Regions from separate parts of the Rhodococcus ruber genome, predicted to be linked through region 1. Evidence: predicted binding sites of a transcription regulator. Region 1 holds the regulator's gene; the other holds the start of a gene.
What was found. The regulator LexA, encoded in region 1, represses DNA repair genes until DNA is damaged. The targets are predictions, from matches to a motif close to CGAACANNTGTTCG.
Positions count from the first base shown of each region.

Region 1 (4,926 bases):
CGTCGTGGTGGTTCTCGTCGCCGAGAACGTCGGCCACGTCAAGGCCGTGGCGGCGATGACCGGCCGCAACCTCGACGACGTCGCGGGCGACGCGCTGCTCGCCGACGGCCTGGCCACGACGCTCGCCGGGGTCGGCGGCGGCTCGGGCACCACCACCTACGCGGAGAACATCGGCGTGATGGCCGCGACGCGGGTGTACTCGACCGCGGCGTACTGGGTGGCTGCCGCGACCGCCGTGGTCCTCGCCTTCTCGCCGAAGTTCGGGGCCCTCGTCTTCACCGTCCCCGACGGGGTGCTCGGCGGCGCCACCCTGGTCCTGTACGGCCTGATCGGCATTCTCGGCGTGCGGATCTGGATGGAGGCGAAGGTCGACTTCACCGATCCGGTCAACCTCATGGTGGCCGCCGCCGCGCTGGTGGCCGGGATCGGCGACCTCACCCTCACCGTGGGCTCCGTCGAGCTCGGCGGCATCGCGTGGGGTTCGATCGGCATCCTGATCGCCTACCCGCTCCTGCGCCGCGCGGCGGACCTGCGCCGTCGAGCGCCCGGCGTGTCCGGTCACAAATAACGCTCGTTCCTGTCAGCGTCAGACGGGCCTTCCGATGTCTACCGTGAGCGTGACGTACGTCATCGGATACAGGAGCGCACATGGAACGCACCCTCTTCGAGCCCGAGCACGAACTCTTCCGGGAGTCGTACCGGAAGTTCCTCGAGCAGGAGGTGGCTCCCTTCCACGAGCAGTGGGAGCAGGACAAGATCGTCGACCGCGAGATCTGGAAGAAGGCCGGCGCGCAGGGTTTCCTGGGCATGGCCGTGCCCGAGGAGTACGGCGGCGGCGGTGTCGAGGACTTCCGCTACAACACGATCGTCACCGAGGAAACCACCCGCGGAGGGTTCAGCGGCATCGGTTTCATGCTGCACAACGACGTCGTGGCCCCATACCTGCTGAAGCTGGCGAACGAGGAGCAGAAGCAGCGCTGGCTGCCGGGATTCTGTTCCGGCGAGATCATCACTGCGATCGCGATGACCGAGCCCGGTACGGGCAGCGACCTGCAGGGCATCAAGACCCGCGCGGTGCGCGACGGCGACGAGTGGATCCTCAACGGTTCCAAGACCTTCATCACCAACGGCATCAACGCGGACCTGGTGATCGTCGTCGCCTGCACCGACCCGGAGAAGGGCGCGCAGGGCTTCTCGCTCCTCGTCGTCGAGCGCGGGATGGCGGGCTTCGAGCGGGGCCGCAACCTCGACAAGATCGGCCTCGCGGCGCAGGACACCGCCGAACTGCACTTCACCGACGTGCGGGTGCCTGCCGCCAATCTCCTCGGTGAGGAGGGCATGGGCTTCATCTACCTGATGCAGAACCTGCCGCAGGAACGTCTGTCGATCGCGGTGGTGGCGGCGGCGGCGATGGAAGCCGTGCTCGAGGACACGATGCAGTACTGCCGGGACCGCAAGGCATTCGGCAAGTCGATCGGCAGCTTCCAGAACACCCGTTTCGAGCTGGCCGAGCTGGCCACCGAGACCACCCTTGCACGCGTGTTCGTGGACAAGTGCATCGAGCAGCTCAATGCCGGCACCCTGAGCGTGCAGGAGGCGGCGATGGCCAAGTTCTGGACCACCGACAAGCAGGTCGAGCTGATCGATCGGTGCCTGCAGCTGCACGGCGGATACGGCTACATGCGTGAATACCCGGTCGCGAAGGCGTATCTCGACGCCCGCGTGCAGAAGATCTACGGCGGGACGAACGAAATCATGAAGGACATCATCGGCCGCGGCCTGAATCTCTGATCCCACCCGGAACGAGCAGGGCGGCGCCGCGGATCGCGGCGCCGCCCGTGCACGTTCGGCGGAAGTGGCGAGGTCAGATCTTGCGGATCACGGTCACGACCTTGCCGAGAATCACCGCGTCGTTGCCCGGGATCGGTTCGAACATCGGGTTGTGCGGCATCAGCCACACGTCGTTGTGTACGCGCTTGAACGTCTTCACGGTCGCTTCACCGTCGAGCATCGCGGCGACGATGTCCCCGTTGTCCGCGACGTTCTGCTGGCGCACCACGACCCAGTCGCCGTCGCAGATGGCCGCGTCGACCATCGACTCGCCGACCACCTTGAGCAGGAACAGCGAACCCTGACCCACCAGTTCTCTCGGGAGCGGGAACACGTCCTCGACGGACTCCTCCGCCAGGATCGGCCCGCCCGCGGCGATCCTGCCCAGCACGGGGACCATGGCAGCCGCCGTGGCCGACTCGGCGGCGACATCGACCCCGTCCACCGGCTGCGCCTGCGGCGCCGGCGGCTGCGAATCCTCGAGCCCGCGCACGTCCACCGCGCGGGGACGGTTCGGATCGCGCCGGAGGAAACCCTTGCGCTCGAGGGTCCGCAACTGGTGCGCCACCGACGAGGTGGAGTTGAGGCCCACTGCGTCGCCGATCTCGCGGATGCTCGGAGGGTAGCCGCGCTGGGTGACCGATTCGCGGATCACCTCGAGGACGCGGCGCTGGCGTTCCGTGAGGCCGACGGCCGGATCCGCGGTGGTCGTCCGGCTCCGCCCCGCCGGGGGATGGCCGTCCGTCATGTCGTGACCTCCGTGCGTCGTGTGTCGGATGTGCTGGATGTGATGGATCGAATCTAGCTCTCCGCGGCCCGGTTATCAAACATCTGTTCGACGTTTTCCGCCCGTTGTGCTGACTTTGTCGGAGCGACGTGGTACATATCGAACATACGTTCCTTCGAACAGGTGATCGAACGGCCGTCGATCGAGCGATGACCGAAGTTCCGCTGCGGGTCCTGTCCCGCGGACGAGCGACACGTCGCGGGCACCGTCCCGCGGGCGAGTGACACGGAGGCCTCGATGAGGACATCAGCAGTGCGCCGAACCGAACGGAACCACCGGCAGTTCGACGACACCGGGCCGCACGACACCGGGCCGCACGACACCGGGCCGCACGACACCGGGCCGCACGACACCGGGCCGCAGGACACCGGGCCGCAGGACACCGAGGACCGGGTACGCCGGGCAGGGACGACGCATCTCGTGCGGCGCCCCCACGAGGCGCCCGCCCGCCGGCTTCCCGTCCGTCCGGACGGGGGGATCGTGGACTACCGGCGCGCTCCGGTCCGGGTCTCACGCGTCCCGCACCGGCCGGCCGAGGTCGCACACACCCGCCCGGGCACGATACTGGCGACGGCGCTGCTGACCGCGCTCGTGACTGCGGGACTGCTCGGCATCGCGCACCTGCGCACCAGTCAGGTCGCGGCCGGCGCCGCACGCACCGACGTCACCGTCGTGCAGGCGGGCGAATCGCTCGGCGACGTCGCGGCCCGGGTGGCTCCGGGTCTGTCCCGGTCCGAGGCGATCGAGCGGATCCTCGACCTCAATGCCATGCCGGACGGTCGCCTCCGCACCGGCCAGACCCTGCTCGTTCCGGCCTCCGCGCCGCGGTGAACAGGCATGGGCGGGCAGGCACCGGGTTCGGCCGACGACCCGGGTATGCAGGTATTGTCGACTCTTGTCAGTGACACCACCTCGTGTGGTCGCGCCGAGAGCGATTCGCCTGCCGGTGGGTCCGGTCTCGGGAGGACGGCATCGGTTCGACGCCGACGTCGCGGCCAGCACGGCTACGACGAAGGAATCGACATGTACTGCCCGTATTGCCGGCACCCCGATTCCCGCGTCGTCGATTCCCGTGAAGCCGACGAGGGGGCCGCGATCCGGCGCCGGAGGGCATGCCCCCAGTGCGGAAGACGGTTCACCACGGTCGAGACGGCGGTGCTGTCGGTCGTCAAACGCAGCGGCGTCACCGAACCGTTCAGCCGGGAGAAGGTGGTGCGCGGCGTAGCTCGCGCCTGTCAGGGACGCGACGTCGACAACGATGCCCTCAACCTCCTCGCCCAGCAGGTCGAGGACGCGGTGCGGGCCAAGGGGTCCCCGGAGATTCCGAGCAACGAGGTCGGTCTGGCCATCCTCGGACCCCTGCGCGACCTGGACGAGGTGGCGTACCTGCGGTTCGCGTCCGTCTACCGGTCCTTCAGCTCCGCAGAGGATTTCGAACGCGAGATCAAGGAGCTGCGCGAGCACCAGCACCGGCGCGAGACCGGATCCGAGAACTGAGCGCCCGGCGGGACGCGTCGCCGCTCAGCGAATCGCCGCGACGGCCTTGAGGATCCGCTGCTCCGAGATCGGCCCACGGGTTCCGAGATGCTGGGCGAACAGGCTGACCCGTAGCTCCTCGATCATCCACGAGATCGCCACCACCTCGGCGGCGGTGGCCCGCTCCTGCGGCAGCCGTGCGAGCAGGCGGTCGTACTCGGCGTAGACCCGGTCCAGCACGTCCATGCCTTGCCGATCGCGGTGCGCGCTCGCCGGCAGCGCTTCGAGCCGATGCGCCGCCGCGGCCAGGTAGCGGGGCAGATCGGCGAGCCGGGCACTGCCGAGTTCGGTGACGAATCCGCGGAACAGCAGCGAGGCCAGCTGTTCCCGCACGTCCTCGGCAGCCTCGCCGCGCACCTTCTCGAGCAGGACTTCCACGTCGTGCGCGCGCGCCAGGGCGGGCACGACGAGTTTCAGCAGCGCCGCGACCCGGCCCGGCAACTCGGCGCGCACCACCTTCGCCAACGCGCTGAACTCGTCGGGTGTGCGTACCGGCTTGCCGTGCCGGACGATCGACTCGTCCACCGCGCAGGCCCGGCAGTCCTCGAGCAGATCCTCGAAGGAGCCGTCGGGGTTGCGTCCGAGCGCCAGCCGCTCGCTGTTGCTCAGGCCCGACGCAGCAGCGCGCGCCTGCATGGGGACTGCCTCGAGGAGCAGTGCCCGCAACCCGGTGCGCATCGCGGCCTGCTGCGCCTGCGAGGTGCTGAGCACCCGGACCGCCACACCACGATCCTCGGAGACCAGCGTCGGATATCCCGTCACGCGTTGTCCGG
Region 1 is NZ_CP044211.1:2,662,374-2,667,299, forward strand. It holds gene F1734_RS12475 (uracil-xanthine permease family protein) at 1-568, shown strand, start outside; gene F1734_RS12480 (acyl-CoA dehydrogenase family protein) at 649-1,791, shown strand; gene lexA (transcriptional repressor LexA) at 1,865-2,578, opposite strand; gene F1734_RS12490 (LysM peptidoglycan-binding domain-containing protein) at 2,855-3,448, shown strand; gene nrdR (transcriptional regulator NrdR) at 3,641-4,114, shown strand; gene hrpA (ATP-dependent RNA helicase HrpA) at 4,139-4,926, opposite strand, start outside.

Region 2 (4,926 bases), 2.7 Mb from region 1:
GTCGGTGAGCACGACGATCCGCGCCCGCGCGTCCGACGGATCCGGCTCGCGCCGAACGTAACCGAGACGCTCGAGCCGGTCGACGGTCTTGCCGGCGGCCTGCTTGGAGACGCCGAGGCGGCGTCCGATCTCGCTCGCCGACGCGCCGGTCGCTCCGACGGCCTGCATCGCGAACCCGTGGGCCGGACGCACGTCCGGGTGACCCTCCTCGGCCAGCCGGCGATGCAGCGCGTCGACGAGCGAGCGGAATCCGGCGAACAGGAGCAGGGGCAGCTCGTAGCCCGGGGTCGGGTCTTGCACATTTTCGACAACTCGGTTTACTATTTCGTCAACCACATTGTCTATCTTATCGGAGGCCGTCCCGTGTCCACAGCATTCCTCCACCATCGACCCGAGACTGCACCCCCGGCGTCGCGGGCCACCATGGAAGCGATCCGGCAGAAGTTCGGCTACGTGCCGGCAGCCGTGGCGCTCATGGCGGAATCCCCCGAACTGTTGTCCGCCTTCACCCGCGCCGGTGCGCTGTTCGAGCGCAGCAGCCTCGACGAACTCGAACGCGAGGTGCTCGTGCTGACGATCGCCACGCGCAACGAATGCCACGTCTGCGTCGCACTGCACACCGCCGTGCTGACGCGGATGGGTGCGCCGGGCAACCTCGTCGACGCCCTGCGGGCCGGCCGACCGCTCACCGATCCCCGACTCGAGGCCCTGCGGACATTCACCGTCGCCGTGCTCGACTCGGCGGGCGCGGTCCCGGCCGACCGGTGGGCCGCGTTCACCGCCGCCGGCTTCACCACCCGCCATGCACTCGACGTCGTCCTCGGCGTCGGCACCTTCACCCTCTCGACGCTCGCCAACCGCCTCACCGGTGCCGAACTGGACCCGCCGCTCGCTTCGTTCGCGTGGCACCCCGCACCGGCTCCGACGCCGACGGGCCGAATGTCACATTCGGTCGGTCAGATCGACGCGGTGTGACATTCGGCCCGTAAGTGTTCGGCCCGTGAGCCTTTCGGAGACGGTGAGATCAGACGAGAAGGGTCGCGGCCGTCGCGGCGACGACGTCGTCGACGCTCACGCCGGGCGCGGTCTCGACGAGCTTCAGGCCCTCGTCGGTGACGTCGATGACGGCCATGTCGGTGATGATCCGCTGGACGCAGCGCTTGCCGGTCAGCGGCAGGGTGCACTCGTCGAAGATCTTCGGTTCACCCTTCTTCGTGACGTGTTCCATCATCACGATGACGCGCTTGGCACCGTGGACGAGGTCCATCGCGCCGCCCATGCCCTTGACCATCGCGCCGGGGATCATCCAGTTGGCGATGTCGCCCTTCGCGGAGACCTGCATCGCGCCCAGGACGGCGACGTCGATCTGGCCGCCGCGGATCATCCCGAACGACTGCGCCGAATCGAAGAACGACGCACCCGCAATGGTGGTGATGGTTTCCTTACCGGCGTTGATCAGTTCGGGATCGAGTTCGTCCTCGGTCGGGTACGGGCCGACGCCGAGCACGCCGTTCTCCGAGTGCAGGATGACCTCGACGCCCGGATCGAGGTAGTTGGGCACCAGGGTCGGCATGCCGATGCCGAGGTTGACGTACTGCCCGTCCGAGAGTTCCCGGGCCACACGCGCGGCCATCTGCTCGCGGGTCAGCTTCTTCACGGTGGTGGCGGTCTGGGTCATGAACGAACCGTCCGATTCTCGATGCCGACAGTGACAGGTCCGACGGGCACGACGCGCTGGACGTGGATGCCGGGGGTGTGGATCTCGTTGGGGTCGAGCTCGCCCGGTTCGACGAGGTGCTCGACCTGCGCGATGGTGATGCGGCCCGACGTGGCGGCGGGCGGGTTGAAGTTGCGGGCGCTCGCGCGATAGACGAGGTTGCCGTGCCGGTCGCCCTTCCAGGCGTGCACCAGGGCGTAGTCGGCGACGATTCCGCGCTCCATGACGTAGGTCTCGCCGTCGAACTCGCGGACCTCCTTCGGGGGCGACGCGACCGCGATGCCGCCGTTGCCGTCGTAGCGCAGCGGAAGCCCGCCCTCCTCGACCTGGGTGCCCACGCCGGCCGGGGTGAAGAACGCGGGGATGCCCGCGCCGCCGGCGCGCAGCCGCTCGGCGAGGGTGCCCTGCGGGGTCAGTTCCACCTCGAGCTCGCCGGAGAGGTACTGGCGGGCGAACTCCTTGTTGGAGCCGACGTAGGAGGAGATGGTGCGTCGGATGCGCCCCTTCTCCAGCAGTACGCCGAGGCCGAAGCCGTCGGTGCCGCAGTTGTTGCTGACCGTCTCGAGGTCGGTGGCGCCCTGGTCGAGCAGCGCGTTGATGAGGATTTCCGGGACGCCGACCAGGCCGAATCCGCCCACGGCGATGGTGACGCCGTTCGGGATGTCGGCTACGGCCTCGGCGGCGGTGGCAACGACTTTGTCCATGCCCTTACGATAGCGCCAGTCGTACGTAATGTGAACCCTCGTCCGTCATGCGAACCATTTCGATACTGTTTCAGTTTCGAATATTGATTCGTGCCGGGTGACCCACTAGCCTTGTACGCATAGCGTCCCTCCGTCCATATCGCGAACACGCGCCGAACACCGAGGTCTCATGCTTCATCTGCCGCCCCGCTTTGCGCGCCCCGACGGCGCACACCCGCCGCTGGACTTCCCCGACTACCGGACCACCGCGCTGCGCCGCCCGGCCCAGCCGCTGACGCTGATCCCGCAGCGCCTCGGCGAACTCACCGGACCCGTCTTCGGCGAGGACCGCGTGCAGGAGGGCGACGCCGACCTGACCCTCGCCCACGGCGGCGAGGCCGCCGGGCAGCGCATCATCGTGCACGGCCGGGTGCTCGACAGCGACGGCAAGCCCGTCCCGCACACGCTGCTCGAGGTGTGGCAGGCCAACGCCGCCGGCCGGTACCGGCACGTGAACGACAACTGGCCCGCCCCGCTCGACCCGCACTTCGACGGCGTCGGCCGGTGCGTCACCGACGCCCAGGGCAACTACCGGTTCACCACGATCAAGCCCGGCGCCTACCCGTGGCGCAACCACCACAACGCGTGGCGCCCCGCCCACATCCACTTCTCGCTGTTCGGCACGGCGTTCACCCAGCGGCTCGTCACCCAGATGTACTTCCCCGACGACCCGATGTTCTTCCAGGACCCGATCTACAACTCGGTGCCCGCCGAGGCACGGCACCGCATGGTCAGCGTCTTCGACTACGACGCCACCGTCGACAACTGGGCCCTCGGATTCCGTTTCGACATCGTCCTGCGCGGCCGCGAGGCCACCCCCTTCGAGAACGAGGAGGACGACGATGAGTGAGTTCGCTCCTCGTTACCCCGTCACCCCCGGCGACCAGAGCACGGCCACCTTCGGCCCCACGCCGTCGCAGACCGTCGGCCCGTACTGGAAGATCGGCCTCGACTGGGGCGCCGACGGTGAGAACGTCGTCCCCGCCGACACGCCCGGCCGGATCACCGTGCGGATCACCGTGATCGACGGTGACCGTACGCCGATCGCCGACGCGATGGTCGAGACCTGGCAGGCCGACGCCGACGGCCGGTTCGGCACCGACGGTTTCCGCGGCTTCGCCCGCAGCGCCGCCGACGAGACCGGCACCGCCACCGTCTACACGATCAAGCCCGGCGCCCACGAGTCCGACACGGACGCCGACGAGGCGCCGCACCTGAACGTCGGGATCTTCGCCCGCGGCATGCTCGATCGTCTCTGCACCCGCCTGTACTTCCCGGAGGATCTCGCCGCGCACGCGACCGACCCGGTGCTCGCCGCGCTGCCGGAAACGCAGCGGCGCAAGCTGATCGCCGAGAAGTCCGACGACGGGTACGTCTGGACCGTGTACGTTCAGGACCTCGATCCGAACGGTGTGGAGACGCCGTTCTTCGCGATCTAGACGGGAGCGTGTCTTGACCGTGCCGGCGCAGTCCGACCCCACCCGCGGTGCCCTCTTCGACCCCGTGTTCGGCGCCGCCGACCTCGCGCCGCTGCTGTCCGACCGCGCGTGGATCACCGCCCTGCTCGAGGTGGAGGTGGCGATCACCCGCGCCGCCGAGAAGCACGGTCGGGCGACCCCCGCCGAGGTCGTCGCCGTCGCCGCCGCGGCCGACGACCTCGGCCGCGACCTGGACCCGGCCGAACTGGGCCGGCTCTCGGCGGCCGGGGGCAATCCGGTGATCCCGCTGGTGAAGATCCTGCGGGCGCGCGCGGACGCCCCCGCCGCCGCGGTGCACGTCGGGGCCACCAGCCAGGACGTCCTCGACTCCGCGCTGATGCTGCTCGCCCGCGAGGCCGGCCGGCGCGTCGTCGCCGAGCTGCGCGACGCCGCCGACGCCGCGGCGCACCTGGCCCGCCGGCACCGTGACACCCCGACGGTCGCCCGCACCCTCGGCCAGCAGGCGCTGCCCACCACGTTCGGCGCCCTCGCCGCGACGTGGCTCGTCGCACTCGACGACGCCACCTCCGAACTGGACCGCGCCCTCGGCGATCTGCCGGCCCAATACGGCGGAGCAGCAGGAACTCTCGCGGCCGTGCACCCCGACGGACTCGCGTTCGCGGACACCCTCGCCGACCTGCTCGGCCTCGCCCGGCCCCTCGTGCCGTGGCACACCGCCCGCACCCCGGTCACCCGGCTCGCGACGGCGCTCGGCGTCGCCGCCGGTGCTGTCGCCAAACCCGCCACCGACGTCGTGCTCATGGCCGCCACCGAAGTCGGCGAGGTGAGCGAGGACGCGCCCGGCGGTTCGTCGGCGATGCCGCACAAGCGCAACCCGGTCGCCGCGATCACCGCCCGTGCCGCCGCCCGCCGGGTACCCGGCCTGGTCGCGACCGTGCTCGCATCGACCGACCACGAATTCGCCCGCGCCGCGGGCTCGTGGCACGCCGAATGGGAGCCGCTCACCGACCTGTTGCGCCTGACCGGC
Region 2 is NZ_CP044211.1:5,395,521-5,400,446, forward strand. It holds gene F1734_RS24745 (MarR family winged helix-turn-helix transcriptional regulator) at 1-300, opposite strand, end outside; gene F1734_RS24750 (carboxymuconolactone decarboxylase family protein) at 364-975, shown strand; gene F1734_RS24755 (CoA transferase subunit B) at 1,025-1,678, opposite strand; gene F1734_RS24760 (CoA transferase subunit A) at 1,675-2,421, opposite strand; gene pcaH (protocatechuate 3,4-dioxygenase subunit beta) at 2,591-3,310, shown strand; gene pcaG (protocatechuate 3,4-dioxygenase subunit alpha) at 3,303-3,899, shown strand; gene F1734_RS24775 (lyase family protein) at 3,913-4,926, shown strand, end outside.
Region 2: a site for LexA is predicted at 2,499-2,512, ahead of F1734_RS24760 (CoA transferase subunit A). Genes of this name have one in related genera too.